Regions from separate parts of the Bacillus sp. 5w2 genome, predicted to be linked through region 4. Evidence: riboswitches for the same ligand, from Rfam matches in the RefSeq annotation. Region 4 holds a riboswitch; each other region holds the start of a gene.
What was found. A riboswitch is a leader RNA that binds a small molecule or an ion and turns the genes downstream of it on or off. The one in region 4 is predicted to bind thiamine pyrophosphate.
Positions count from the first base shown of each region.

Region 1 (7,727 bases), on a different contig from region 4:
AACATTCACTTCTATCGGAATTGGAATGCTCTTAATTTCAATTATGTTTTAAAGAACAAGCACAAACCCAAAGTTTTAAAGGGTTTGTGCTTTTTTAATCAAACGTTTGTTTAAATATTTTTAACTGTCCATTCTGCCATTATGTTCTTTAATATTTGTGTGAAGTCCGCTGGGAAAAGATGACCCAAACCTTCTCTCACAATTAATTTACAGTTCACATTATATTTCTCGAACATCGACATTAATTGAAGCGTGTTTTCGTAAAACGGATCTTTATCTCCCGTAACAATATATCCTTCTACATTCGTTATATCATTTGATACGACTATACTTTCAATTGCCTCAACATCTCGAATAGCGGGTATAGCTGCAATAAATTTTTGAGTCTCTAACATATTCTTTAACGCTAACTCTATCGCTATATTCCCCCCTTGAGAAGCTCCCGCAAGGATGGTGTCTTCCAAGTCATATTTACCCATAAAATCATTAAAACTTTTCATAATATCTTTTATAGCTATATCATGATTATCCCAGCTATAAGAATTCATTCCATGTACTTGTGAGGATTGAGAAAAACCTAACATATACTCACGTAATATTTCTTCTCCATACCAATACGGTGCAAAATCATTTATGTTTGATCCTCTCCAATGTAAAGAAAATAGTCCTGTCTTCGCCTCTTCATTTCCATAAGTAAATAATTTCGGGTCGGCTGTTAGCTGCTGTTTCTTAAAGATTTCTTCACACTTTTTCACTATCATTTTAAAAGCTTCATTCTCTCGTAATTCCTTTAAATCTTCATCCTGCATAAGTGTATGTGGATTCCACCAAATCCCCTTTTCTAAAGCTTCATTTAAACTAACAATTGCTTCTTCATACTTCCCTTCTATCGAAAGTACACACGCTTCCCAAAAGCTAGTTTTATCCATCCTTTCAGGGAACTCTCTTTTCGCTTTATCTATGTATCTATAAATAACATCAAAGTCTCCTTGTTCGAATAAACGAAATAATTCATTTTGCAACTCTACAAACTGTTTACGTTTCAAACAATCATCTCCCTTTTTCTAAATATCAATATCAGAAAAAAATAAAAAGCTATGTAGCCTTTTAATACTACATAGCCTTCTTCTACAAACTGTTACTTACTTCCTCTACTAGCTTCTTCGTACTTTCATACGCAGATTCTGCTAAACTAATCGCGGAAATAACGGAAACACCGTCCGCACCTGCTTCTATAACTGAAGCTGTATTTTCAATTGTAATACCACCAATTCCGACGATCGGTATTGTAATTCCTTGCTCTCTAAAATGAGCTAAACATTTCGTTCCTTGCACAGCTTTCGTATCTTTTTTCGTACTCGTTGGGAAAATAGGGCCAACACCTAAATAATCAGCTCCGTTTTCAATTGCCCAACGTGCTTCTTCAATTGTATGTGTAGATACACCAACAATTTTATCCCCCATTTTTTCACGAACAGAAGTAATTCCTTCATCATCTTGTCCAACATGCACGCCATCTGCATCTAACTCGAGAGCTAGTTCCACATCATCATTTACGATGAATGGTACACCGTACTCCTTACAAATTGCTTGTAGTTCTTTTGCGAAACAAATGCGTTTCTCTCCCGTTAAAGCGCCTTCCCCCTTTTCACGAAATTGAAAAATTGTTATACCGCCTTCAAGTGCATCTCTCAATACTCGTAGTGGCTCCTTCGTACAATTGTTACTTCCCATAATAAAATATACTGATAATAACCTAGACATTTCAGCCTTTGTAATCCGCGACATCTAGTTCCCCTCCTTACTATATAATCTCAATCTTCCCATACTTCTCAATATCACCTGAAGTGGTATTCGCTAACTGATTTAAAAATTCAATTTGGAAACTACCCGGTCCCTTTTCCACTGTCTTGGCAGCTGCTAGTTCCGCAGCTACACCATAAAATGTTAATGCGGCTACCGCTGCCTTTACATAATCCTTTTCTATCGCTACAAATGCTCCTATTACAGAAGTTAGTAAACAACCAGTACCTGTAACTTTCGTTAAAATAGGGTGACCATTTTGAATAAGAATAGTTCGCTCTCCATCTGTAACAACATCTTCTTTTCCAGTAATTACCGCAACTGTATTCAATTCGTCTGCTGCCTGCTTTGCAATACTTACGACATTACCATTTCCAGCACCAGCGTCTACTCCTTTAATTTCCCATCTCTCATTAATAACATTCGCTATTTCAGCTGCATTTCCGCGAATAATCGCTAACTCGATTTCAGCTGGAATATGTCTCGCAACTTCTGTTCGATACGATGTTGCTCCTGCACCAACTGGATCAAACAGTACTGGTACATTGTTCACATTTGCTGATTTACCTGCAAGTAACATTGCTTCTACTTCTTCAGGGCGAAGTGTCCCCATATTTAATACTAACGCTCCAGCAATGCTAGCCATTTCTGCTACTTCTTCTTTTGCATACGCCATTACAGGCGATGCCCCTAACGCTAACAAACCGTTAGCTGTAAAATTTGTTACAACGACATTTGTAATATTATGAACGAGCGGATTAGATTCTCTCACCAAATCCACTACTTTACTAATTTCTTTTATATTCATCATTCTCATCCCCTAACTATAGTGATGGGAGATACACAAAAAGACACTTTGCGCGTACGCAAAGTGCCTGAACATGTGCTTTTACACTCTCCCTACGCTGGCATTATCCAACAGGTTCAAATGGTCAATGACGGATTAGTCATACTCTCAGTTTGCATCCACAAACTCCCATGTGTTTAGTATTCTTCTACTTCAAAGTCTACTCTTATTCTAGTAAAATAACAAGTTCTTTACTTTTCTATTTAATATAGAAGCAACTAATAAAACAATACGTATAATAAATAAGTATCTATTTCTCATAGTCTCATCATGGTGCATATTATGTTCTGTCGCCATCATTCACTTTCAAACAGATGTTATCCCACTAAAAAACGTTCAAATCTGGAGCGAAACTGAATCTCAAGAAGATGTATGCTATAGTTAACGTATGGAAATTTGAAAGGATGTTTTAAATATGTCAAAAAGCGTTGTAATCGCTGAAAAGCCTTCCGTTGCACGTGATATTGCTCGCGTACTGAAGTGCGATAAAAAAGGAAACGGCTACCTTGAAGGTAGTAAATATATTGTAACTTGGGCTTTAGGTCATCTCGTTACATTAGCAGATCCAGAAAGCTATGATGTGAAATATAAAAAGTGGAATTTAGAAGATTTACCGATGCTACCAGAGCGTTTGAAATTAACGGTGATTAAACAAACAGGGAAACAATTTAATGCTGTAAAAAGTCAGCTTCTTAGAAAAGATGTAACTGAAATTATTGTAGCAACAGATGCTGGACGTGAAGGAGAGTTAGTCGCTCGCTGGATTATTGATAAGGTTCGAGTTAACAAACCAATCAAACGTCTATGGATTTCATCCGTTACTGATAAAGCAATTAAAGATGGCTTCGCTAATTTAAAACCAGGTAAAGCATATGACAATTTATACGCTTCTGCAGTTGCACGTTCAGAAGCTGACTGGTATATCGGTCTTAACGCGACTCGAGCTTTAACGACTCGCTTTAATGCCCAGCTGAATTGCGGCCGTGTTCAAACACCTACTGTCGCTATGATCGCTAATCGTGAAGATGAAATAAAGAACTTCAAAGCTCAAACTTACTACGGCATCGAAGCTCAAACAACGAATCAGTTAAAACTAACTTGGCAAGATGCAAACGGCAATAGTCGCAGTTTTAATAAAGAAAAAATCGATGGTATTGTAAAAGGTTTAGATAAACATAATGCTACTGTTGTAGAAATTGATAAAAAACAGAAGAAGTCATTCTCTCCTGGTCTTTACGATCTAACTGAATTGCAACGTGATGCAAATAAAAAGTTCGGTTATTCTGCGAAAGAAACATTAAACATTATGCAGAAATTGTATGAGCAACATAAAGTGCTAACGTACCCTCGTACAGATTCACGCTATATTTCATCTGATATCGTTGGAACACTCCCAGAACGTCTAAAAGCATGTGGCGTTGGAGAGTACCGTCCTTTAGCACATAAAGTATTACAAAAGCCTATCAAGTCTAATAAGTCATTTGTTGATGATAGTAAAGTAAGTGATCATCACGCAATTATTCCAACAGAAGGATACGTTAACTTCTCGGCCTTCACAGATAAAGAACGTAAAATTTATGATTTAGTTGTAAAACGTTTCTTAGCCGTTTTATTCCCAGCATTCGAATACGAACAACTAACGCTACGCACAAAAGTTGGTAATGAAACGTTCATCGCACGCGGAAAAACTATTCTACATGCCGGCTGGAAGGAAGTATATGAAAATCGCTTTGAAGATGATGATGTAACCGATGACGTAAAAGAGCAACTTCTACCTCACATTGAAAAAGGCGATACATTAACTGTGAAGTTAATTATGCAAACATCAGGTCAAACAAAAGCACCTGCACGTTTTAACGAGGCGACTTTACTTTCAGCAATGGAGAATCCTACAAAATATATGGATACGCAAAATAAACAACTTGCTGATACGTTAAAATCAACTGGTGGATTAGGTACTGTAGCGACACGAGCTGATATTATCGACAAGCTATTCAATTCATTCTTACTTGAAAAACGTGGTAAAGATATTCACATTACTTCAAAAGGTCGTCAGTTACTCGATTTAGTGCCAGAAGAGTTAAAATCACCTACGCTAACTGGTGATTGGGAACAAAAGCTCGAAGCAATTGCGAAGGGTAAACTGAAAAAAGAAGTATTCATTTCAGAAATGAAGAACTATACGAAAGAAATTGTTTCTGAAATTAAATCGAGTGATAAAAAATATAAACATGACAACATTTCAACGAAGTCTTGTCCAGACTGTGGTAAACCAATGCTGGAGGTAAACGGCAAAAAAGGAAAAATGCTCGTTTGCCAAGACCGTGAATGTGGTCATCGTAAAAATGTATCTCGTACAACAAACGCTCGTTGCCCACAATGTAAGAAGAAGTTAGAATTACGTGGTGAAGGCGCTGGCCAAATTTTCGCATGTAAATGTGGCTATCGCGAGAAATTATCGACATTCCAGGAGAGACGTAAAAAAGAATCTGGAAGCAAGGCTGATAAGCGCGACGTTCAAAAATATATGAAACAACAGAATAAAGAAGAAGAACCATTAAACAACCCGTTCGCAGAAGCATTAAAGAAATTAAAATTTGATTAAACAAAAAGGTTCCTACCTCTATCGGTAGGAACCTTTTTTTATTAATGAATAATTTTACTTCCTTTTGCGTTCTCAACAAACTTTTCACTCGATTTGTTAATTGGTGTTTTCAATAATAACGCAGCGATAACGATGACTACTACGAACACACTTAATACAAGTAAATCTCTAATAACTATATCCCAAAGCATGCCACCTACTGTTTCACGAATTGCACTAATTGCATATGTGAATGGTAAGAACGGATAAATTGCTTGGAAGAATGGTGGTGTCATTTGAATTGGGAACGTACCACCCGATCCTGCTACTTGAAGCACAAGTAAAATGATTGCCATCGATTTCCCAACGTTTCCGAAAATAGAAACGAGCGAGTACACGATACAAACAAATACTCCGCCAATAAATAAACTAAATAACACAAACCAGAATTTATCGACTACGTACGTACCGAGTAAGAATATATCCCCCATCGATACGATAAATGCCTGCGAAAGACCTATCGTTAAGAATGTTAATAAACGTCCAAAGTATATTTCATGGCTCTTATAATTCGCGCCCTCTTCATGTACTTCTACCGTTAATAACGAAACCATTAATAGTGCGCCTACCCATAATGCAAGCACTGTGTAGAATGGTGACATCGCTGAACCGTAGTTCGGCATTGCAAATAACTTATTCTCTTTTAAATTTACTGGATTCGCGAAGTAATCACTTTGCTTTTCAACATCATTTTTCAATAAGCGTATGATGTCTTTTATATCCTCTTCTGATTCAAAATCACGAATTTTATTTGCTAAGTCTTTAATCTTTTTCTCAGTCTCCGGCATGTCAGCTTTAATGTCTGCTAATTTCTTTCTACCGTCTACTAAGCCTTTTGATGAATCTTCTAGTAGCTTTTTAACATCTGGAAGCTTTTTGTCTGCATCATTTAAAATTTGAGTTGTATTTTTCGACATCTCTTTTGTACGAGCAATTGCTGTATTGAAATTAGGTACAATTTCTGAATCATACGTCGATAATACATCTGTTAATTGAGCTGACCCGCCCTTCGCAGCGTTGTTAATACTTTCAATTACATCTTTTGTAGGTTTCTGTCCATTGTTAAGAAGTGTAATTCCCTTATTCGTTGCATCTACACCTTTTTGCAGACTACTTTTTGCTTTATTTAATTTTGCAATTCCATTATTAAGGTTTTTATCACTACTTACATCTGCTAAAACCTTATTTGTACTTTCTAGAACTGGAATCATATCATCGATTAAACCAATTCCAGCTTGGAATTGACCATTTAAACTTTTTAAGGCTTCCTTCGAACCTTCTAAACCATTAACACCTCTATTTTGTACATCCTCTAATGCTTTTTGGACACTAGATTTAGTACTTTCAAGACTATTCTTTGCTTTCTCATAATCCGCTTTTGCATTATCATATATTTCATTTGCATCTGCTTTAGCTTGATCTACTGTGCTAACTGCTTTTTTATAATCTGCTACAAATGTTTCATTGTAATCTTTTTCCGCTTGATCAATTAATGAGTTTGCTGCATCTAACTTTTGATTTGCTACATCTGTTACATCTTTCTTTACTTCTTGTCCTGTACCGATAACACTTACAATATCTTTAATGCCGTTATTTGCATTTTCCATACTACCTTTAAGCTTAGTTAAGCGATCCACTCGCCCTTGGAAGAAGCTTTTTCCAAAATCAGTCGTGGCTGAGTTTTGAAGTTCAGTAAATATATTAATAAGATATGAAATATTTTCTGTACGAGCTTGCAGTTGATCTGATACTGCATTTAAATCTTTCTTTGCTTGCTCTGGATCAAACTGACCATTTTGCAATCCATTTACAACACTTTTCCCATAAGCTGTTCCTGCACGTGATGAGCTTAAAACATTATTTACTGTTTGATTAATATTTTGTGCTATCCCCTTATAACCATCACTATTCAACTTAGAAAGGTCTGGTCTTGCAGGGAATTCAGGCAGGCCATTCATTCCAGAGAAATCAGGGATGTTTAGATCAACACCTGGATTCATTAAAAAGTCGGTAAATGCAGCTGCACTATCCATAACACCTTGTGCTACTACTAAATCATTTCTTATCTTCCCTGGAGCATTTTTTAATGTTTGATCTTGTCTTGCAAAGAACTTATCTAAATTCGCCAACGCTTCCTGTCCATCATTTATGACACTCTCTACAACAGGTAAATCTTTCTGCGCCACTTTCACAATATCCTCTGCTCGAGTCGCATCATCTAACGCCTTATCCATCAATGTATTCATTTCTGGGAACTGCGCTTCTAACTTAAATACAAGGTCTTTTACTTTCTCGATACTCGGTAAGTTAGTTTCTAAATCGATTCCAAGATCGTTGAAGATTTCAAAAATCTCGCCGTTTGCTGTTTTAACAAAGTTTTTACTAATCTCTTCTGTCAGCCCCGATGCACCTTTAGCTGTAATCTTCGGCGCA
Region 1 is NZ_JBTIWT010000007.1:102,357-110,083, forward strand. It holds gene ACXY7N_RS14610 (anaerobic C4-dicarboxylate transporter family protein) at 1-52, shown strand, start outside; gene ACXY7N_RS14615 (alpha/beta hydrolase) at 111-1,046, opposite strand; gene thiE (thiamine phosphate synthase) at 1,129-1,788, opposite strand; gene thiM (hydroxyethylthiazole kinase) at 1,805-2,611, opposite strand; TPP riboswitch at 2,684-2,793, opposite strand; gene topB (DNA topoisomerase III) at 3,066-5,255, shown strand; gene ACXY7N_RS14635 (YhgE/Pip domain-containing protein) at 5,297-7,727, opposite strand, start outside.
Region 1: linked by a shared signal. The riboswitch ahead of thiM (hydroxyethylthiazole kinase) and the one ahead of tenA (thiaminase II) in region 4 are both predicted to bind thiamine pyrophosphate.

Region 2 (7,727 bases), on a different contig from region 4:
CACCCGCAATCACAACTTTTTCGCATGTGATAATACCTTCGCTCGTCATAATTCCAGTCACTTTATTATTTTCAATACGAATATCAAACACTTCTGTCTGTTCATATATATCAGCACCCGAAAATGATGCGGAATGTGCGAAGGCTTTCGTAAGCTCTGGTGCAATAACATGACCATCTTTTGGATAATATACAGCACCTATAATTGACTCAGATAGAAATGGCTCTTTCTCTCGTAAACGATCTCCTGTTAGAAAATAAGAATCTTCACCTGTTTTCTGCTGCCAATCCATAATGTGAAGAATTCTTTCCTTCTCATCTTCATTTTGGGCAATACGATAAATGCCTTTTTCTTCATACCCAATATCGATGCCTGTTTTTTCACGTAAAACTTCTGCAAGTTGTGGAAATATAGCACGGCTTTCTCTAGCAAGTTCAAATAGTGGGTCATATGCATCCCATTCTGCCTGAACCCCAAGTAAACCAGCAGCCGCTTTCGAGGCTTCAGATGCAATTCTTTTCTTCTCTACAATCGCTACTTTATGCCCTCGTTCTGCTAGAAAATGTGCAACTGAACTACCAATTACACCTCCGCCAATTATCGCTACATCATACTTCTTACACATGTTTTTCCGCCCACTTTCTTATTGATTCCTTATAAGATTTCGCTTTGCTATACGGGTTACTACTGCTTATAATCCCAGACATAACAGCAATACCACTGACACCTTTAGTAAGAACATCCCCTGTGTTTTCCGTGGTGATTCCTCCAATTGCTGTAATCGGTATGGATAAACACTTTGCAATGTCTGAAACTTCTTCAAGCCCTCTCGCTGGCACACCTTTTTTACAATCTGTCGGAAATACATGACCATAGACGAGTGAATCCGCTCCATTCTTAAATGCATCGATCGCCTCTTCTAAAGAATGCACAGAATAACCGACATGCAAATAAGAAAACTTTTCTTTCACTGACCTTACATCTGCGCTTCGATATCCTAGCTGCACGCGCGGAATGTTTAATAAAATAGCAATATCAATTCGATCATTTATTACTATCTTCGATGCCGGAAAGCCTTTCTTCAAAAGACCTTCCACACCTTCATACAATTCCTTCGTACTTTTCTCACGCTCACGAATATGCAAATAATCAATCTCACTCTCAATTTGCATTGCTACATTCACTAGCTCTTCGAATGACATGTGACCATTTGAGATTACATGAAGCTCATTTTTCATATTCATTCGCCTACTTTAAAATGTTTTCGAATAATTCCTCAGCCGGAACGATTTCTTTCGTCATTCCTTTATCTTTCAGCCATTTATTTTGTTTCTCCCATGACTCTTTTGAATCTGATAAGAATGGCTCATCTTTCGTTTCCATCTTCTCTAATAAAATTTTCATACTTTCTTTTTCAACTTCTGGTACAAGCGGGAAGTTTTCTTTTTCTTGATGATTTAATAAAATATTTAATGCTTCATCCGGATTTTTCTTCATGAAATCATAGCCTTTTTTCGTACCACGTAAGAAGGCTTGCAACGCTTCTTTATCTTTTTTCAACGTTTTATCACCTGTTACAAATACAAGCTCATGATAGTTTGGTACACCGTAATCAGCTGGATTAAAGTATGCTGGTTCATGACCTTCATGGCGCATAACAGGTACTTCATGGTTAATGTATGCCCCTGTTACCGCATCCACTTTTTTCGTAATTAGTGCCGGTACTAAATCAAAGCCAACATCGACTACTTTCACTGTATCTGGATTACCACCAGCTTCTTTTACCATCGTTTTTAAATACATCTCACTTAAAGGTGTTCCAGAATATCCAACTGTTTTCCCCTCTAAATCTTTTGGCGATTGAATGCCTGCTGATTTCAGCGATACAACATGATTTAATGGCGAACGTACGACAGCTCCAATTGATTTCACTGGAATTTGTTCATTTGCTTTTGCCATGACAACATCTGGCTGATAATATAAGCCAACCGTTACCTTTCCTGCAGCTGCTAAAGTTAATGGATCAGTCGGATTAGAAGGGAATTTAATATTCACCTTTACTCCTTCTTCTTTAAAGTAGCCTTTTTCAATCGCCGCATAAATAAAGCTATGTACCGCATTTGGGTACCAATCAAGCATGACCGTTATTTCTTTTTCTTTTTTATTCTTATCTGATGCCGAATTACTAGAACATCCAGCGATCATTGCAACTAATAATGTAAACACAAAGATGCGTTTTAAAAATTTCATGAATACTTCCTCCAACTAATAAATTTCTTTTCTAAAATCGAAATAAGGACAACAAAGAAAATAGCTAATAATGATAACAATACAATGGGGGCAAATACACCCGCTCCGTCTAATTGCGTCATCATTCTTTTACTGAAATATCCTAGCCCAGCTTGTGCACCGAGCCATTCACCAATTGCCGCCCCAATCACACTAAGCGGAACTGCAATTTTTAAAGCTGAGAAAAAATAAGGAAGAGCAGATGGTAACTTTAATTTAAGAAAAATATCTTTTTTCGTTGCTCCATACGTAACTAAGAGCTCCTCCCATTCTTTTTTTGTACTACGTAGTCCATCATACGTATTGACCGCAATTGGGAAAAACGTAATTAAAACCGTGACAACAACCTTACTCCAGATCGTATATCCAAACCATAAAACGAAGAGCGGAGCAAGCGCTGTAATCGGAATCGTTTGTGAGGCAACTAATAATGGATAAAATGCTCTCTCCATCCAATTACTCGCATTCATTAATATTGCTAGCCCTACCCCAAGTACGATAGAAATAGCTACCCCTATTAAAACGACGTATAATGTTGCCGGCAAATGAACTGTAAATAATATATCTTTTAGTTGCCATATCTTCATTACAATTGCAGACGGTGACGGTAAAATGTACATCTCATCTACAATTCTTGCGCCTATTTCCCACATGACAAGTAAAACACTAGAAAGTGTAAGGGCAGGTAATAGTTCCTTCAACCGGTTCATCATACGAGTACCTGCCTTTGTAACATACTAAGAAGCTCATCTTTAAGCGCTAACACTTCAGGCTTATACAAATCTTTTCTTGTCCGATTACGATCAAGCGGTACAATCCTCTCGGTTAAAGTAGTTATCGGTTGATTTTCTACAACGAAAATTCGATTAGAAAGAAACAATGCTTCTTCCACATCATGAGTGATAAATAAAATTGTTTTTTTCCACTCTTTCCATTGTTCAAACAGCCATTCTTGCAAAGATGCCTTCGTTAACGCATCCAACGCGCTAAACGGTTCATCTAACAGCAATATCTCCCCGCCTGTTAATAAAGTTCGAATAAAAGATACGCGTTGTCTCATACCACCAGATAAATCTTTCGGATATTTTGTCTCATACCCTTGTAAGCCAAATTTATGTAACAGTTCCTTTGCCTTTATTTGTGCTTCTTTCTTCTGTACACCTTGGCACTCTAGCGGCAGGGCAGCATTCTCAATAATCGTTCTCCATGGCAGGAGCATATCTTTTTGGGGCATATACCCTACAGGATGGCTCTTTGTTTCTGTCAGCTCTATCTGTCCCGTACTTGTTTCTTCTAAACCTGTAATAAGGCGAAATAAAGTACTTTTCCCGCATCCACTCGGTCCGATAATACTTACAAACTCTTTATCTTGTATAGAAGCATTTAATTCATTGATGATTGGTTTCTCATCATAATGAAAAGAAACATTATGAAACTGTAGTATGTTCTTGCTCCTCAAATCCCCACATCTCCTTACGATAGGACATATCCCAGAATAAATATTCAAATCGACTGGAATATAGGAAAATCTCCTCTAATCGATCTAGCTCTTTGTCAGACTTTCCAACTGCCATTTCATTTAATAAATCTATTAACCAAATACAAAGGCTACCGTATTCTTCCGAACTATATCCTTGAATCCACTCACCAAAGAACTCATGATCTCTTGCTCCAGGAATATCGTTTAAACGCTTTCCAATTTCCCAGTAGCTCCACATACATGGAAGAAGTGCTGCTATTAATTCCGCAAGCGTGCCATTTTGAGATACAGACATCATGTAATTTGTATAGGCTAAATTTTTAGCAGATGGTTTTGCAGATTCTATCTCCTCTATAGAAATACCAAGTCTTTTTGCATATTGTTTATGGATTGTCATTTCTCCATTTAATATGCCATCAATTTGTTCAGCAAATTTCCCCATTACTTGTGGATTCGTTGCTTTTACAACACCAATCGCATATAGCTTTGCATAATCTAACAAATATAAATAATCTTGAATAATATAATACTGAAACTTATCTTTTTCTAACGTGCCATCTCCCATACCTACTACAAACGGGTGATTATGACTCATCTCCCAAACTGGTTGTACAGTTTCTAATAATCTATCGCAAAATTTCATTTCTCTATCCCCTTTCAATTTATATATCTAAATAAAAAACCACTTCTAAATAAGAAGTGGTTACAGCAAATAAAATTATAATTTATTCGTTGCTCCACTTCCCTTCGCTAGTATTACCTAGATCAGGTCTGTAAGGGTTAAGGATTATTCCTCTCTCAGCACAACAAGCACCCCTAGTGGTTTCAATATGAAATTTTCAAATAAAAAAGCCCCGTTTCTATACGCAAAGAAACGGGGACTCATTATTAGTGTCCGAATTGCTTCCCTACGCTAGCATAATCTAGATCAGGTAATGAAAAGGATCAAAGGCTTACGGCCTACTCTCAGCTGGCAACACCAGCTCTCCTAGCAAACTATGAAATTATCACTGTCAGTATAACATCGTAATAAGACATCATCAACTATTTTAATTTTCTCAATTGTCAACAAAATAACAGAACTATATAATACTTATATTCTATCTTAGAAATTATTATCCTAATTAATTGGATAAAAAGGAATCATTATCCTCAAAAAATTTATTTTTATATTGATTTCATATTACATTTATGTGAATACACCCACTATATTATATCTTTATACTATAATAAAATTACAACTATACAACTAGAGGAGGTCTCTATTATATGAATATGAAAGCTACTGCTTTAACAGCAACTACTGTCGCAATTGCCTCTTTACTTCCTTCTATGGGAGAAACAAATGTACAAACAGCCAACGCTGAACAATTATCTAATGTGAAAACTGGATATGTAAAAGTCGATCAAGTAGCCTTACATACAAAAGATAACGCAAATAGCTCATCAATTGATACAATCCGCTTTAATACGAAAGTGAACATACTTGAAACAACTAATGGCTGGTATAAAGTATCTGTTAATAATAAAGTAGGTTACGTACAAAAAGATGCTATTCTACTAAAAAACAAACTTCAATCTAATAATCAATACATCGTTAATGCCAATGCATTAAACGTTCGTTCTGAACCTAATTTAGAATCTTCAATTTTAGATGTATTACCAAATGGGAAATTCGTTACCATTCAAGAAGAACAAGGTGATTGGTATAAAATTTTACATAATGGCAAAACAGGTTACGTACAAAAGGCATTCGTGTCTAATGGTTCACAGCCTTTAGTAAAAGGCATCACAGTTCAAAATAATACGAAATACACAGTTGCAACACCTAAACTTAATGTACGTAGCAACGCTAGTACAAGTAGCGCACTACTTGGCTCATTACAAAATGGTACACAAATACAAGTAGTGGAAACTGTAGGAACTTGGTATAAAATTCGTTTTGGCACAGGATACGGATATGTGGCAAAACATTATGTGGTGCAAAATCAAACGCAAACGCAATCACAAGCTCAAACAGCTCAACCTACTTCAATTCCAGCAGTTTTTAAATTCCCTACTCAAGGAAGAGTTAGCTCAACCTTTGATATGCGCTGGGAACAAATGCATTATGGTATAGATATTGCAGCTCAGGGTAATGTCTCTATCCAGGCGGCGGCTGCAGGTAAAGTTGTGAAATCATATTATTCAGCTAGCTATGGCAATGTTGTGTTCATCGCCCATCAAATAAACGGGAAATTATATACGACAGTCTATGCTCACATGAAAGATCGCACTGTACAAGCTGGTGATCAAGTACAAGCTGGACAATTAGTAGGTCATATGGGAAACACAGGTCATTCATACGGGCAACATCTTCATTTTGAATTACACAATGGAGAGTGGAATTTTGAAAAAACAAATGCAGTAAACCCACTGCCATATTTAGTTAGGTAAATTGTATGCCACGCAATATCAATATATCTCTCTTAATTGAATACTTAGCCTTTTTAGGTTTAATTTTTTGTTTAATCATTTACAATACAAATACTGTATTTTTATCTATTATCATTGCTTTTGTTACTTTAGAAATTATGATGGAAGCCTTTCAAGTACAACTAAAACAAAAAATTGCCCATATTTATAATGCCGTCTTTCTATTAAGTGCCCTAATAACAAATATTATTAGTAATGGTTTTTATTTAACTACCGTATTTCCCGTATGCTTTATGGCTGTTTTATTATTCATAGCTAGGTACATTCATGTCCCTAATAACAAAAAACACGAACAAGAAGCTTAGAAAGAGGAGACACTGTGTACCAATCTTTCAAAGATAATCCGCTAAAATATATATTGAATTTATATAAAAAAACAAATACTTTTTTTGGTATACAAGGAAGCTATACGGCACAATTTCTCCTTTATGGAATGTTATTTCTCGTCTTAATTGCGTTCTCCTTACTTTACTAACAAAAAAAGGATCTCACATAAACTTGAGATCCTTTTTAATTTATATAGAAAATGCTCTTTTATCCGCAAGCATATTTTTCATAAATAAAACTAAGATTATATTTTTTCTCTAAGCTCATTCTTTGTTCATCATCGCACCAATAGAACAGAATATCATGAATTGTTGCATAACGCTTATTTTTAAGAAATAGTTTAAAGAATGATGGTAAACAATCATGTAATTGTATAAATATATAATTGCGTAATATTTCTTCTTTATATTCAATTCCCTTGCAAATATACAATAATTCTTCACAATAATATGCATGTTGTGGAACTTGAATCATTTCGAAAAATGGCACATATGATAATAACTTTCCGATAAAATGATCATATCGATCCATTATTCCTATCGTCATATGCTCCATCATTTCTTTCATTACATATAAATAATCATCTACATGAGTAGTTTTCAATGGGTCTAATCGATCTGAAATTTGAGAAAGTACAGCTCTTTGACAAGCTAACACCGCTTGACTAGGTCCATAATATGATAAGAAGTCTGTACACTTACGATATTTTCGTAATAAGTCATGTGTATATAAATCATACACGAAAGTATTACAATACATAGCTAGACTCATCATATCACTATTTAATTGCTCTTTTGATAGGAACTTAGCTCTCTTACACATATAAAAGAATGTAAATTCTAATACTTCTTTATGGGATAATAGATGTTTACAGTCTGTTATACATTTCTCATTAAATTTAACTCTATCCCAGATTTCTACATCCCCATCAGTTAATTCACCAATACGATATTTGATAATTAAATAGTTTAAAGCAACCGCTTGCGTCAAAAGATCCCATGTTTCATATTCCAATGAAGTGTGAACAAACTCAGCTAATCCTTGAGTTATCATAAAAGTATTTGCTTCTTCATACCAACCAATCTCTTGGCATAAGCGAAGAATACGTACTAAAGTTGGAATTTCATCTTTATGAAACTGCGGTAAATTCTTTGTT
Region 2 is NZ_JBTIWT010000018.1:96,443-104,169, forward strand. It holds gene thiO (glycine oxidase ThiO) at 1-625, opposite strand, end outside; gene tenI (thiazole tautomerase TenI) at 618-1,238, opposite strand; gene ACXY7N_RS24025 (ABC transporter substrate-binding protein) at 1,249-2,250, opposite strand; gene ACXY7N_RS24030 (ABC transporter permease) at 2,247-2,999, opposite strand; gene ACXY7N_RS24035 (ABC transporter ATP-binding protein) at 2,999-3,748, opposite strand; gene tenA (thiaminase II) at 3,717-4,412, opposite strand; TPP riboswitch at 4,495-4,597, opposite strand; TPP riboswitch at 4,658-4,769, opposite strand; gene ACXY7N_RS24045 (SH3 domain-containing protein) at 5,039-6,205, shown strand; gene ACXY7N_RS24050 (hypothetical protein) at 6,211-6,549, shown strand; gene ACXY7N_RS24055 (DUF3965 domain-containing protein) at 6,779-7,727, opposite strand, start outside.
Region 2: linked by a shared signal. The riboswitch ahead of tenA (thiaminase II) and the one ahead of tenA (thiaminase II) in region 4 are both predicted to bind thiamine pyrophosphate.

Region 3 (7,727 bases), on a different contig from region 4:
TTCAATTGCTTCTGTCGTTTCTAAATCATTTTCTTTCGCATAGTCACGAATGTCATGTGAAATTCTCATACTACAAAACTTCGGTCCACACATGGAACAGAAATGAGCCGTCTTCGCGCCTTCTGCTGGTAATGTTTCATCGTGATATTCCATCGCACGTTCAGGATCTAAAGATAAATTAAATTGATCGCGCCAACGGAATTCAAAGCGAGCTTTTGAAAGTGCATCATCACGCTGATGAGCCGTTTTGTGCCCTTTCGCAAGATCAGCTGCATGCGCAGCGATTTTATACGTAATAACCCCCGTACGAACATCATCTTTATTCGGTAAACCTAAATGTTCTTTCGGCGTTACATAACAAAGCATCGCCGTTCCAAACCAGCCAATCATCGCAGCTCCAATCGCTGATGTAATGTGGTCATAACCTGGTGCAATATCTGTCGTTAACGGTCCCAGTGTATAGAACGGCGCGCCCTGACAAATATCAAGCTCTTTCTCCATATTCTCTTTAATTAAATGCATCGGTACATGCCCAGGTCCTTCAATCATCACTTGCACATCATGTTTCCAAGCAATTTTCGTTAATTCACCAAGTGTTTCAAGCTCAGAGAATTGCGCTTCGTCATTTGCATCTGCAATCGAACCTGGACGTAATCCATCTCCAAGAGAGAACGAAACGTCATACTGCTTCATAATTTCACATATCTCTTCAAAATGAGTGTATAAGAAGTTTTCTTTATGATGGAATAAACACCACTGTGCCATAATTGAACCACCGCGTGAAACGATACCTGTCGTACGCTTTGCAGTAATCGGAATGTAACGAAGTAATACGCCAGCGTGAATTGTAAAGTAATCAACGCCTTGCTCCGCTTGCTCAATTAACGTATCACGATACACTTCCCACGTTAAATCTTCTGCAATTCCGTTTACTTTTTCCAGCGCTTGATAGATCGGTACAGTCCCAACTGGTACAGGCGCGTTACGAATAATCCACTCACGTGTCGTATGAATATTTTTACCTGTAGATAAATCCATAATCGTATCTGCACCCCAGCGAGTTGCCCAAGTCATCTTCTCCACTTCTTCTGCAATAGAAGACGATACAGCAGAGTTTCCGATATTTGCATTGACCTTCACGTGGAAGTTACGTCCGATAATCATCGGTTCTGCTTCCGGATGGTTAATATTCGCTGGCAAAATCGCACGGCCTTCCGCAATTTCCTTGCGAACAAACTCAGGCTCTACTCCTTCACGAATCGCAACATATTCCATCTCAGACGTAATGATGCCATTACGCGCATAATGCATTTGCGTAACATTTGCACCTTGCTTCGCTCTAAGCGGCTGGCGATCCATTTGCGGGAAAATAGGTGTATGTTTCGAAGCCACTTTCACACCGTCATCCTCTGGTTTCACCTCGCGCCCTTCATATGCCTCTACATCCCCGCGCTCTAGAATCCAAGAGTGGCGCGGCGTTGGAATTCCTTTTTCTAGCTCCACTTTATACGCAGGATCTGTATAAGGACCGCTCGTATCATATACACGAATTGGCGGATTCGGCATGCCGTTCGTTTCACTTTGTTCAATCTCGCGCATCGGCACTTTCATACCTGCACGTGGTCCATCCACATACACTTTCTTACTTCCTGGTAAACTCGATTTCAATTCAATTTGCTCAGCTGAAACAGACTGTTTCATAACTTTTGTTGCCCCCCTGTACGTGACAAGGACGAGATATGGCCAGCGTATGCCAAAATAAAAAGAGCCAGGTCCATAAAAAAATAAGGACCTGGCTCATAAAGACATCATTATGTAAAGCCGTTAACTTCCCTACGCTGGTACGAGCCAGATCAGGTCCAAAGGGTTAAGAAGTTCACGCGCTTCTCTCTCAGCCTACGCATACGTTAGGCACCCCTAGTTTATCACTGATTTAATTTTCAATACTTTCCCATCATACACGATAATCTGAAAAATGCAAAGTTTATTTCTTTTGTTGTTTATGGAATCATCCACGTTAAATAATATGCCTGTACATACGTCATAATACCAACAATAATTACGAAGAATAAACTATGCTTCAATGTAAATCGGAACAGATCTGATTCTTTCCCAGCAAGTCCAACTGCCGCACAAGCGATCGCAATCGATTGCGGAGAAATCATTTTTCCTGTTACACCGCCCGTTGTATTTGCTGCAACGAGAAGTACTTCAGATACACCGACTTGCTGCGCTGTAATCGCTTGTAAATTCGAGAACAGTGCATTCGCTGACGTATCAGATCCTGTTAAGAACACCCCAATCCAACCTAAGAATGGTGAGAAGAACGGGAATAGTCCACCAGTTCCAGCAAGCGCTAACGCTAATGTAGATGATAAACCAGAATAGTTGGCGATAAATGCGAACCCTAATACGAATCCAATAGATAGAATTGGCATCTTAAGCTCATTTAGCGTTTCTTTAAATGTCGCTACTGCATCTTTGGCACTCATTTTTAAAATAAAGATAGAAATGACACAAGCAATTAAGATTGCTGTTCCCGTTGCTGATAATACATCGAATTTCAAAATTGCCTCGTAAGGCGTCGGTTTATTTACAATTGGTTCTGCTTTCATTACTAAATTGTGCAAGCCTGGAACTTCAAACTTAAACACAAGGCTTTCTAATGCGCCGCCTGGAGCAAATAACGCTTTAAAGAAACTTTGGCTCCAAATAACTACCATGACAGTTAAAATAATGAATGGAGACCATGCTTTTACGACTTTTCCTACTGTTAGTTTCGGCATAGATGTCACCGTCGTTGCCGCAGCTACTTCACTATTTGCTTGCCCCGATTGATAGATTTCTTTCGGCTGCCAAACTTTTAAGAATAGTGATAAACTCACTAAACTTACAAGTGCTGACGTAATATCCGGGAGTTCCGGTCCTAAAAACGTCGCTGTAATGAACTGCGTAATTGCAAATGAACTACCGGCTACAAATAACGCAGGCCATGTTTGTCTTACCCCTTTCAATCCATCCATTAAAAATACGATAAAGAACGGAACAAATAATGATAGAAACGGTAATTGATGTCCAGCCATTTGTCCGATTTTATGTGGATCAATACCTGTTACTTGTCCAGCCACTGTAATCGGAATTCCCATCGCCCCGAACGCTACTGGTGCCGTATTTGCAATTAAACAAAGACCCGCTGCATATAAAGGATTTAACCCAAGACCTGCAAGAAGTGCTGCCGTAATGGCTACTGGTGCACCAAATCCTGCTGCCCCTTCTAAAAATGCTCCGAATGAAAAACCGATTAAAATAACGAGTAAACGATGGTCATTCGTAATGGATAATACAGATGCACGAATCACATCGAATTGACCTGTTTTCACAGAAATTTTATATAAAAATACCGACATAATGATAATCCAAGCAATTGGCCATAGTCCGTATAAGAAACCATATCCGGTCGCTGCCATCGCCATCGTGAACGGCATTTTATAAGCGAATAACGCCACTAAAATTGTAAGTACAACTGTAATAAATCCTGCCACATACCCCTTCATGCGGAAAACTGCTAAAGCTAAGAAAAAAAAGATAATCGGAATAAGTGCGACCGCTGCCGAAATCCAAATGTTTCCGAACGGATCATAAACTTGTGTCCATGTGTTCATTGTTCTCTCCCCCTAAAGAATCCCCTTTTAAATAGAATAACCTCATCAATAGACTATCAGGTCATCATACCTTTCAGCCTAAAAATAAAAAACGTTTAAGAAAACGTTTTCAATAACTTTCATTTATACTGTACCATAACAATTTCCATTTAAAAAGATTTTTTTGAAAATTTTATTATTTAACAGAAAATCTTACAAAATCGTCACGTTCCTGTAATGTTCATCGATAGAAAGCTTCCCAAAACTATTGCATAATAATAATAGTATAACAACAGACATTATTCATGAGGTGATATATATGAACGGAAACAAAATATTAGCTGCTTTATCATACTTTAGTGTACTATTTGCCCCTATCTTATTCCCTATTATCGTTTGGATTGTAGGCGATGCTGAAACAAAACCACATGCAAAACGTGCTCTATGGACACATATTATTCCAAGTATCGCTACATTCATCGGCGTAACTATTTTAGGAATTATGGGTATCGGATCTGACCAGCCAGATGTAACACTTGGAATTGGAACAATGATTGTCTTATGTATTTGCGGAATTATTAGCTTATACTACTTCATTTGGAACATCGTAAAAGGTATTAAAGTACTGAAAGCTTAAGTTTAAACAAACGTTTGATTAAAACGACACTATGACATGATAAATGAAATTTTATCGATGATACAACAAGAATAATCAACCTATTAATTAAGAAAAAACCGTCCCAAAATACCTTTTGGGACGGTTTTTTTATCTTCTGCGTTTCTTCTTTTTTCTCATCATTTTCTTGCGGCGCGTATTCACTTTATCCGCTATAATGTGAAGCGTGCTTGCCACAACAATTCCCATTATAAACGTTACAATTTCAACCTCATGTTCCTTCGCAATTTCTATTAAATTCCCGTCAAGCACGATTACATTTAATAGGAATAAAAACGGAGAAAACACGATTAACATGTATGCAATACGAATCACATCACCAAGTATAATTGTATGTGTAAAGAAGGATCGATGCGGCATGACCTTCTTATACGGATACCAAAATATACGCAGGAATCCCCATTTATTATACGCATTACTATACGTATCTAAATCCGGCGTTAAAAATGAAGTACCTACTAAAAAGCCAATTGCAAAAGTTAATAAAAAATCAAAATTTGTTAATCCATACGAAAAGAGCATAAACAAAACAACCGGAAGGGATATTAAGTTTATTTTCGTATGCGTTCTTCCTGATGGCATAAAGCACTTCCTCGCTTACGTTCGCCCTGTCACCATATGACAGTTCTCACCTATTGATCTAATTTCTGATCGATAAATGATGTGTCTATATCCGAACTAAACCACTCTGCCAACTTCACTCGTGCCTTATCTTTCACCTCTTCATTGACGTATAACGATGCCTGTAATAGTGCGGCTGTCAACGCCCCTAAATCATCTGTATAACCAACTCCAGCAATGAAATCTGGGATGGCATCAATTGGTGCAATAAAATAAGCAAGTGCTCCAATCACAATAATTTTCACTCGCTTTGGAACATCAGGTCTTTGCAAAACGTAAAACAATAATAAACTTGCATAAATGACCGATTGTCCTGCTTGCTTTGCAACATGTTTTGCTTTCTTCCAAAACGCTTCAACTGAAAATTTTTGTTCCATGTGAAAGCCTCCCTATTTTTAAAAAGAAATAAGCTACAATATGTTATCAGTAAAAGTTCATCAAAATTACACACAATCTATCAATGAACTTTTATTGTAACAAATAAACTAAAAAAGAACAAGTGTTCGTTAATTTTTACATACTTCCCTTCATATAATGGGTTTCTATATAACCCCTTACCCATCGTCATTTCTTATTTCTCAACCAAAGAAATTTTCACTTTCACTTAACATTCTGTTCTATCTTTTTTATATTTTCTAGTTGACGGACATATAAACGAATGTTAAAGTTTTCTCTGGTAGTGACAAATCTCATACAAAAAATGTAAAATGTTATAGTGTTTCTCAGAAATGAATTTTGTTGTATAATACAGAAATGACGTTATGCTTATGAGCAGCACAAGAAACCAAAAGGGTATGCATAGTTATAGTCGTATATGGGTGAATATAGAACCTCAAATTATGGCCAAGAAAACTATGTATTTTTTATTTTAGCATTTTTCGCTCCAAAATCGACCAAGCCTGATAGAGAAAGGGTGGAAATGAATGAAAGAAACCTTGAAATCACAATTTCAAAATGTGCGTTTCACTGTATTCGTAGCTTTAGCTTTATGGCTGAAGACGTACCTTATTACACGCACAAGCTTCGATTTAAAACTTGAATCTTTCATGCAAGAATTCATTTTATTCCTTAGCCCATTAGCAGCATCATTACTGCTTGTTGGTCTTGCATTATTTGCAAAAGGGAAAAAACGTAACTATATAGCACTTGGAATTAATTTTGTCTTAACGATCGTTCTTGTTGGTAACGTAATGTTCTACGGATTCTACAATGACTTCGTTACTTTACCAGTACTAGGACAAACATCTAACTTTGGAAGTTTAGGTTCTAGTGTAAAAGAATTGTTTAACTACAAAATTATCCTTGCATTTGCTGATATTATCGTATTCTTCATTTTATTGAAGAAGATGAAAAATTTTGCACCGACAGAACGTGTAGCACGCCCAATGCGTTCCCTATACTTCGTGTCAACAATTGCTATTTTCTTCGCAAACTTAGGACTGGCAGAAGCTGAGCGTCCTGAACTATTAACACGTTCATTCGATCGCGTTATGCTTGTTAAAAACTTAGGTTTATATGTACACCAAGTGTATGATCTTGGCTTACAAGCAAAATCAAGTTCACAAAAAGCATTTGCTGACGGTAGTAAATTACAAGAAACAGAGAACTACGTAAAAACAACGCAAAGCAAACCAGATCCAAATATGTTTGGTACTGCAAAAGGGAAAAACGTAATTGTTGTCTCTCTTGAGTCATTACAAACATTCTTAATTGGTGCAACAGTTAACGGACAAGAAGTTACACCATTCTTAAACCAATTTACGAAAGAAAGTTATTACTTTGATAACTTCTTCCATCAAACTGGTCAAGGAAAAACATCTGACGCTGAATTCTTAGTAGATACTTCAATGTATCCACTAGACCGTGGTGCTGTATTCTTCACACACGGTAATAACGAATATACAGCAACTCCAGAAATTTTACGTGAGCAAGGATATCACACATCGGTATTCCACGCGAACAACGCAACGTTCTGGAACCGTAACATTATGTATCCGGCACTTGGTTATGACCGTTACTACAACGAGCTTGACTACAAGATTACGCCAGAAACAAAATTAAATTGGGGATTAAAAGATATCGAATACTTCGATCAATCTATCGATATGTTAAAAGAAGTGAAGCAACCGTTCTACACTCGCTTCCTGACGTTAACAAACCATTACCCATTCACTTATGATGAAAGCACAAAATTAATCGATGAATACAATTCTGGTGATGGCGTATTTGACCGTTACATGGTAACTGCTCGCTATTTAGACGAAGCAATGAAACACTTTATTGAGCGTCTAAAAGCAGAAGGTATTTACGACAACTCAGTTATCGTATTCTACGGTGACCACTATGGTATTTCTGAAAACCATAACCGTGCAATGGCACAGTTCTTAGGAAAAGAAGAAATCACTGCATTTGACCATATGAACTTACAAAAAACACCGATGTTTATTCACGTTCCAGGTCAAAAAGAAGGTAAAACAATTTCAAAACCAACTGGTGAAATTGACATTAAACCAACAATTCTAAACTTACTTGGTGTAGATTCTACAAATCAAGTTCAATTCGGTCATGATGTATTCTCACCAGAAAATAAAGGATTCGTTGTTCTTCGTGACGGTAGCTTCGTTACAGATAAGTACATGTACACGAACAGTACATTCTACGACCGTAAAACTGGCGAAGTTGTACAATTACCAAAAGAAGAATCTCAACCACTCATTGATCGTGCCCAAAATGAATTGAACATGTCTGACAAAATCATTGAAGGTGACTTACTTCGCTTCTCCGAGAGC
Region 3 is NZ_JBTIWT010000013.1:126,909-134,635, reverse strand. It holds gene thiC (phosphomethylpyrimidine synthase ThiC) at 1-1,701, opposite strand, end outside; TPP riboswitch at 1,814-1,929, opposite strand; gene lldP (L-lactate permease) at 2,001-3,662, opposite strand; gene ACXY7N_RS20465 (magnetosome magnetite crystal formation protein family) at 3,961-4,278, shown strand; gene ACXY7N_RS20460 (metal-binding protein) at 4,408-4,899, opposite strand; gene ACXY7N_RS20455 (YkvA family protein) at 4,950-5,315, opposite strand; gene ACXY7N_RS20450 (LTA synthase family protein) at 5,862-7,727, shown strand, end outside.
Region 3: linked by a shared signal. The riboswitch ahead of thiC (phosphomethylpyrimidine synthase ThiC) and the one ahead of tenA (thiaminase II) in region 4 are both predicted to bind thiamine pyrophosphate.

Region 4 (7,727 bases):
AGCGCTATAAACTAAGTTCAATACATACACCAACAAAGTATGACTTATCACTAGATGATGCACCTTGTTCATATACCTATTTTTACTATGGGCTCATTTTTATAAATAGAAATTATAAAATGTGAATTCTAGCATCATATCTTCATGCTTACTAATTTCAATTCATTTCTCAATAACCATGATGCCGTATCCTATGTATTCCCGTCTGCCGCTTAGATTTTTCTGTACTGTAAATACCTCTCGTTATAACACTCCCATATACTTACTGAGCGTACCATCTGATATTCCTAACCTTTTATATACTTCACACTAGCAGAATAAAAAATCTCGTCCGTCGTATCATCAAAAAAACTACTAGTTACGGAATTCAATGACGGTGAAGAAATTCCTACAAAAAAAGCCCTGATTAGGGCTTTTCATTCTACTTTTCCAGCAAGCTCTCCATGAAATTGCTAATTAAAAAAATTGAAAAAAGACGCACTTAGATTGATGCGTCTTTTTGTGATACCTCTTTTGTGAAATCATATAAAGCAATTGCGCCTAAAAGAACAAGTATACCTTGAGGAACATCTATCAAAATAGTTTTCCAAATTTCTGGAACTACCCATTTAATATTTGCTGCTGTTTCAAGATATGTTTGAAAATAACTAATCGTAAAATTAATTATCCCTAAAAATACAAACAACGATAGACCAAATCGAATTAATTTCTTATTTGTAAACATGTAACACCTCTCAAAATTCATTGGATATTCCTACTTTTGCTTCTTTTTCATTTATGCATCTATATATTTAATTTTAACACATCAAGAACTCCAAAAGATACAATATGCATATTTACATATTGTATTAACAGCATTCCATAATGATTTAGAAATTCCTGCAAGAAAAAACAACTCCGTTACAGTTAACAGAGCCGATTTCTTTCTTGTTTAACTTCAAACCACCAATCTTTACGTTCAAGGTAGAATTTCATTCCATTACGTTGTGCATCTGAAGTTGGAGCAGTAACGAAGTTTGATTGTAAAATAAAAGTCGCAGAAGTTTATCCAGTTAATGCGTAGAAAATTAAATTAACTAACTTATCGATATGCCATTTTGCTATATCCGCAGCACTATCGACTTTACGCAAATCTGACAAGAAAAAATATATAGATAGGTATTATCCATACCTATCTATAACATTACTTCCATTCTTTATCCGATTACATCTTTTACTTCTGTATTCACTGGCCACTTTTCTAAAGTATAAGCCATTTCCCAAAATGAATATTCATATTGACTGCTAATAATGAAATGCTGTTTCATTCGCTTACGGTCAGACTCTGTTACGTTTTCAGCGATAGTATCTAATCTTGTAATTTGCTCTTCAACTAGCGTACGGAACCAATCAGATCCATAAGCAGAAATCCATTCGTTATAAATTGGTTCTTCTGGCTGACACTCTTTTAAACGCTCACCAATTTCATAATACAACCAATAGCAAGGTAAAATTGCTGCAATGATATCGCCTAAATGTCCTTCATACGCAGCACGATACATATGTGAAGTATAAGCGTATGCAGTTGGAGCAGGGATAAAACTATCTTTTTCTTCTTGAGTTATCCCTAGTTTCTTCGCAAAATTCTCATGTAAAGATAATTCCGCCTCGTATGTATTTTGAGCATGATGTGCCATACGAGCTGTCGTTTCTAATTCCAGTGCTTTTGCAGCTCCTAAAGTTTGTACTCTAGCAAAATGACTCAAATAATATGAATCTTGCAGCACATAATAGCGAAAACTAGCTAAATCTAACGTTCCTTCACCAAGTTGTTTTACAAAAGGGTGATGAAAACTAGCTTCCCAAATTGAATCTACTTCTTGACGTAATGATTGTGAAAATTTCATTTAAATCCCTCCCATAATGTATAAAATTTAAGTATTTACCCACAATTATTAAATCTGTAAAATAAAAAAACTTTCTTTACAGGCGTAAAGAAAGTGAAATTGACAGTATTTATTCATGAAATAGCAATGTCTTTCCCACTTCCCTACGCTGGCATTAACCAGATCAGGTACTAAGAGTCTCAAATTCCCATTTGATCTCAGCCTATAATAGGCCCCCCTAGTGGATAAATATTTAATTTTCGTATTGTATTCATCATAACATACTTCATGTTACTGTCAAAAGTATTCATGATACTGCTACTTAAAACCCTTCTTCTTCCCTTACTCTTAATGAAGTTTCAATAATCATATCTAATAGTTTGCTATAATTAATTCCCGCTGCATCTGCACTTTTTGGTAATAGACTTGCTTGTGTCATCCCTGGTAATGTATTAACCTCCATTACATATGGAATACCGTCTTTCACCATCATATCAACCCTTGCATAAACACTACATTTTAATGCTTTATAGCAAGCCAGTGACGCTTCGTTTACACGTTCTTTCAATTCAGCTGGAAGTTCAATAACTTCTTCAATAGTACCAGCATCATCATATTTCGCATTGTAATCAAAGAACTCCGCCGCATGTCGAATTGAAATGATGGGTAACTGTTTTCCATCAAAAATGGAACATGTAATCTCGTCACCTTTTATATACTTCTCTATTACTACTTCAGAATCCCATTCGAACACAGTTTCCAGCATTGAAATTAATTCGTCTTTATCATATACAATCTTTACCCCGACACTCGAGCCACCAGAGTTTGGTTTTACCACTAACGGAAATCCTAACTTATCTAATTCATCAAGATTTAGATCCTCCATTTTTGTAAGTTCAATCCAATCTGGTGTTTCTATTCCTTCATAACGTAAAATCTTTTTCGAAATGTTTTTGTCCATACATATACCGCTAGATAACATATTGCTCCCGCTATAAGGAATACCTAAACTTTCAAGCGTTCCTTGAACAGTCCCATCTTCTCCGTATTTTCCGTGTAATGCAAGCAGCGCAAAATCAATGTCTTTCGCTTTTTCGATTAAATCCATTTTTTCGTTTAACGTAATTGGAACAATGTCATACTTACTTTTATCTAAATGTGCAATCATTTCATTTCCAGTCATAATTGATACTTGTTTTTCAGAGGATACTCCTCCCATAATAACGCCAATTCTCATTTCCTCAACTCCAAATTTCATTTTTTATTGTATCACCGATTATTTTGATTCCCCGAACAATTTCTTCTTCTTTCAAACGTGAAAATCCTAATCGAAAAGTGTTCGTTCCTTCTCCATTAGAATAAAAAACATCTCCAGGAGAAAATGTAACCCCCTGCTCATAACACTTTTGCAAAAGAGTACGGGCATGAATTTTTTCTTCTAACTCTATAAATAAATGAAGTCCACCATCACCGGTCATTCTTTGAAACGGAATGTACTCGTTACACGCCCTAACAGCTAACTCATATTTTTTCTTATAAACAGATCTTGCCTTTTTTAAATATTTTTCAAAATATCCTTCATGTAAATATTGAAACAGAACAGCTTGATCTAAAGTAGATGTGTGAATTGTTCTTGCTCTTTTTACACTCTCTAAATAATGAATCAGTTCTTTATCTGCAATGATCCAGCCTACACGTAAACCAGGGAAAAGTACCTTTGAAAAGCTACTAATATAAATCACATTATTACCAGCGCCAGCAAAAGTTAATAATGGTGCTAAATGTGATCCTGAATAACGTAGCTCTTCATTAAATCCATCTTCTATAATAGGAATCTTATATTTTGAAAATAATCTCATCAGTTCCGTTCTTTTCTCCGAACTCGTAACAATGCCGGTTGGATTATGATAGGAAGGAATTAAATACGCAAAATCAAACTCTTTTTCACGCAAGCTTTTTTCAACTTCGTTCGTATCAATGCCATCTTCATTCATATTAATTCCATGCACTTCAAGTCCATGTAAACGGAAAAGCTTTAGTGCAGCATGATGAGTCGGATTCTCACAAATAACCCGCCCTGACTTCTTCGATAACGAGGATAGTACAATGTCTAATCCTTCTGTAAATCCATTTGTAATTAAAATATCTTTATTTGAAATATCTACACCTTTCATTTCCATATAATGAAGTAGATAATTCATTAGCGGTCTATACCCTTTTGCGTAACCGTAGTTTAATACGACATCACCTTCAATGGACATACGAGTAAGAAAAGCTCTTTTGAAATTTTCCACATCAAATAGCTTTTCATCTGGAGCGATGCTGTTAAAAACAATCATTCCTTTTTCCCAGCGAACACCATGTTTCATTAAATCTAATTCATCCGCTAATAAGGTAACTGTATTAAGTTTATTTTTCCAATCTATTTCAACAGACGAAGTGTTTGAAATATCAACCTTCGCAACAAAATTCCCTTTTCCTTTAACTGCATAAATGAGTCCTTCTTGCTCTAAATCTGCATAGGCAGCGAGTACAGTATTTCTGCTCACACTTAATAATTCACTTAGTTCCCTCGTTGAAGGTATTTTTTGTTCCCCGAGCAAGTGCCCTTTCATAATCATCTTTTTTAAATAATCTTTCAATTGAATATAAACGGGACGATCTTTGACAACTTTAAAATCTTTAAACAAATCCTTACCCCCTGCAATTATTTTTGCATATTAATTTCATTCTCAAAAGGTCCACTACATATGTATTTTTTATTAAGGGCGGTACGGTTTTATAAAGTGAAACTTTAATCAATGGTGATTCGTCCCGACCATTGATTATTACCCTTCACCAATTGATAATTTTACTACCCGTTAATACGTGACAAATCTTTACGATATAAGTTAATTATATCTTTTAAAGCTGCTGCTGCGGCTCCGCGTGGATTAGAAGCACCACCAATTGTAGTAACTTGTCCCATCGTATCTGTAAAGAACGTAATCCCTTTTTCTGTCCCATTTACATTTGCTAGCGGATGATCTTTATCTATTTCGTGTGGTTCCACATGAAGAGCCACTTTACCATCCTTATCCTTATATGCTGAAGCTATTAATTTAATATATTTATTATGTTCTTTAGCTTTTCGAATTTGTTGTTTTGTAACCTGTTCGATTCCTTTTATATGTATATCGGCAAGTGTATTCTCTGTTCCCATTAAACTGTTTGTCAAAAGTATCAATTTACACGCACTATCAGAACCACTTACATCTAATATTGCGTTCGTTTCAGCAATTCCTTTACTTTGTGCTTCTTTCAGTGCTTCTTCAAACGTAATATCCTCCTCATTCATTTTCCAAAGAATATAATTTGTAGTCCCGTTTAATATTCCTTCTATTTTTTCAATATGGCAACCAGCTAAACTAAATTGACCAATATCAAGCGTCGGTAATGCGGCCGCAGTTGCACCACTATATCGAATTCGTACATTTGCGATTTTTGCCGCTTCATTTATTTCTCTCCAGTTTGTAACGAGTGCGCCTTTTGAAATTGCTACTATATCCATTTGTTTCTCAATCGCTTGTTTTATATATTGTTTCCCTGGATTTCCATCTTTAAGATTTGTAATGGTTGATTCTACTAGTACAGTACCACTTATGTTATCTGTCGCTCGTTCCTCCGGATAATGTTCAATATATTCTTCAATTGCAGCGCTACCGCCACCATACTTTAATAAATGATGAATAGACAAACCTTCCTCATTATGTATTGCAATATTTCTACCTAATACGCCGCTTACAACTAACTCTATTCCATATGCTTCATATATATATGAATATTTTTCATTTAATAATTTTATAAACTCTCTTCCTACTGTTCCATATCCTGATAATACAACTTTAATTTTCATAATATCCCCCCATTTTTTCTACCATATCCCTCTTTCAATATAATATAAAGCGCCCTCGAATTCCATCGAGAGCGCTTTATTATTACCTATTTTGGTAAACGTGATAGCTTTTCTGCAATTGTTCTATAAAACTCTTGAATACTAGAAAAACCTAACGTGTCTGAAACACTAAGTCCTACCATATCGAGATGATCCCAATTTGTTTTCGTTTCGATATGATTCCATTTTCCAATCTGTAAAGGCTCATTACTATTTACAGTAGCATTAGATGATGGTGCAATCATAGAATTTGTATTTACTACACCATCATTTTGCCACCAAGAAGTATCAATTAATGGACGATTTTCTTCATATCTTGCATAGGACCCTAAGAAAAATGCATTCCCCATTAACACTTTATTCATTGTTATATGAGGCAAATGTAAACCTGTTATAGGCGCCGCTTGTGATGCATGTCCACTATAAGATAAGTAGTACACATCTGATTGCGTCTTTACCCAATTATTGAGCTCCTTTGCACCATCTGTACTTAAATCCCATTGACTTATATCCTTTGTATTTTTCCAAAGTGAACTATTTAGGATGCGATCAGTATATTGGAAAAAAGACTCTCCAGTATTCTTCTTTATACCCCATTGATCCAATTTAAAATCATATAACGATAAATTATTGTTTCCTCCAAAACTTGCAGCTGTAATGAGTAAATCTTTGACGAACGGCAGTAGAAGACTACCATCCGCAAGTGTTGTCCCATTGTGAGGAGTTGCTAATGTTGTAACACTATGAACATATGATTTCTCGCCTTCAAATAGTGGTGATATATTCGTGTTCGGATGATTGTTTACATAATTTTTTTCTTCAAAACTGCCTTCTTTTAATAGCTGTACTAATGTTCTAATCGTTTGTCCACCCATGCTATGCCCAACTAAATGAACTTTATTTGTTTCACTCCAATTTGGTGCAAAACCACTATAAGTTCTGCCAAAACGATTATGTCCATGTTTCTCAGCATGTGCGACACCATAGTCTACTGTACCACCGTTTATTTGCGCATATAATTCACATGCACGATCCCAGTTACTAGAAACAGGTCCAACTGCAGCAGTATGTACTGTATAACCATTTCTTTTTAAATCTTCTTGTATATCATGAACACCACCCCAATATTTAACCCCTAACATTTCCTCTCTACCCCACCCAGCAAATCCATTCACTAATATGATAGGATAATTATTTTGTTGTCTCTTTTCAGCGTGAGTTGTTTTTGCTGCGAATAAAAGCACAGTCCCTATTGCGAATAAACATATTTTTAAAAATAATTTCCCCATGCTTCCTCCCCCTAATAAAACGTTTACATTTTTCTGTAAAAAAGATATACATATTTAGTTTATAACTTAAACATAATGTAAAGTATTTTATATACATTGTATATATAGAAAGCATACACAAATGTTGATAAATATTAATTCAAGTAAACATTTACTTTTTACAATATAACTTGTAAATCCGATTATTTGAATTTATAATTAGATTTAGTTTCTTCATGTTAAATGGATTTAAAAATCATAAGAAAACTAATTTCATTACTTAAGAAGGAGGAAAAGTCATGCAAATCGAATTAAATATTCATACATTATCTCAACCTACTAAAATAACTCCATCTAATCTTGAGCGTAATACTATCCCTTCTACTAAACTTGAAGTTAAAAAATTAAATGATCCTATCAAATTTGATATTCGTTCATCTGAAAAAGAAATGAAACAACCTGAGCATAAATTTAACGAATTAGATTTATGGAAGACGTTAAAGGATAAAGGTGTTCCTTTATGGATCATCCTTGAAATGCTACAAAAAGTCCGTAAAGAAAAAGAAGCTCAAAATAATTCAGTTCAACATTCAAATGCGATTGAAGAAACGCATGAGACTCGATTAAATGAAGTAATGTAATATATGTTATATGAATGGC
Region 4 is NZ_JBTIWT010000016.1:48,780-56,506, reverse strand. It holds partial or broken gene ACXY7N_RS22365 (hypothetical protein) at 166-371, opposite strand; gene ACXY7N_RS22360 (DUF3937 family protein) at 482-745, opposite strand; partial or broken gene ACXY7N_RS22355 (N-acetylmuramoyl-L-alanine amidase C-terminal domain-containing protein) at 907-1,041, opposite strand; gene tenA (thiaminase II) at 1,197-1,886, opposite strand; TPP riboswitch at 2,010-2,115, opposite strand; gene ddlB (D-alanine--D-alanine ligase) at 2,188-3,102, opposite strand; gene pdxR (MocR-like pyridoxine biosynthesis transcription factor PdxR) at 3,107-4,555, opposite strand; gene ACXY7N_RS22335 (homoserine dehydrogenase) at 4,720-5,760, opposite strand; gene ACXY7N_RS22330 (esterase/lipase family protein) at 5,847-7,088, opposite strand; gene ACXY7N_RS22325 (DUF3914 domain-containing protein) at 7,367-7,708, shown strand.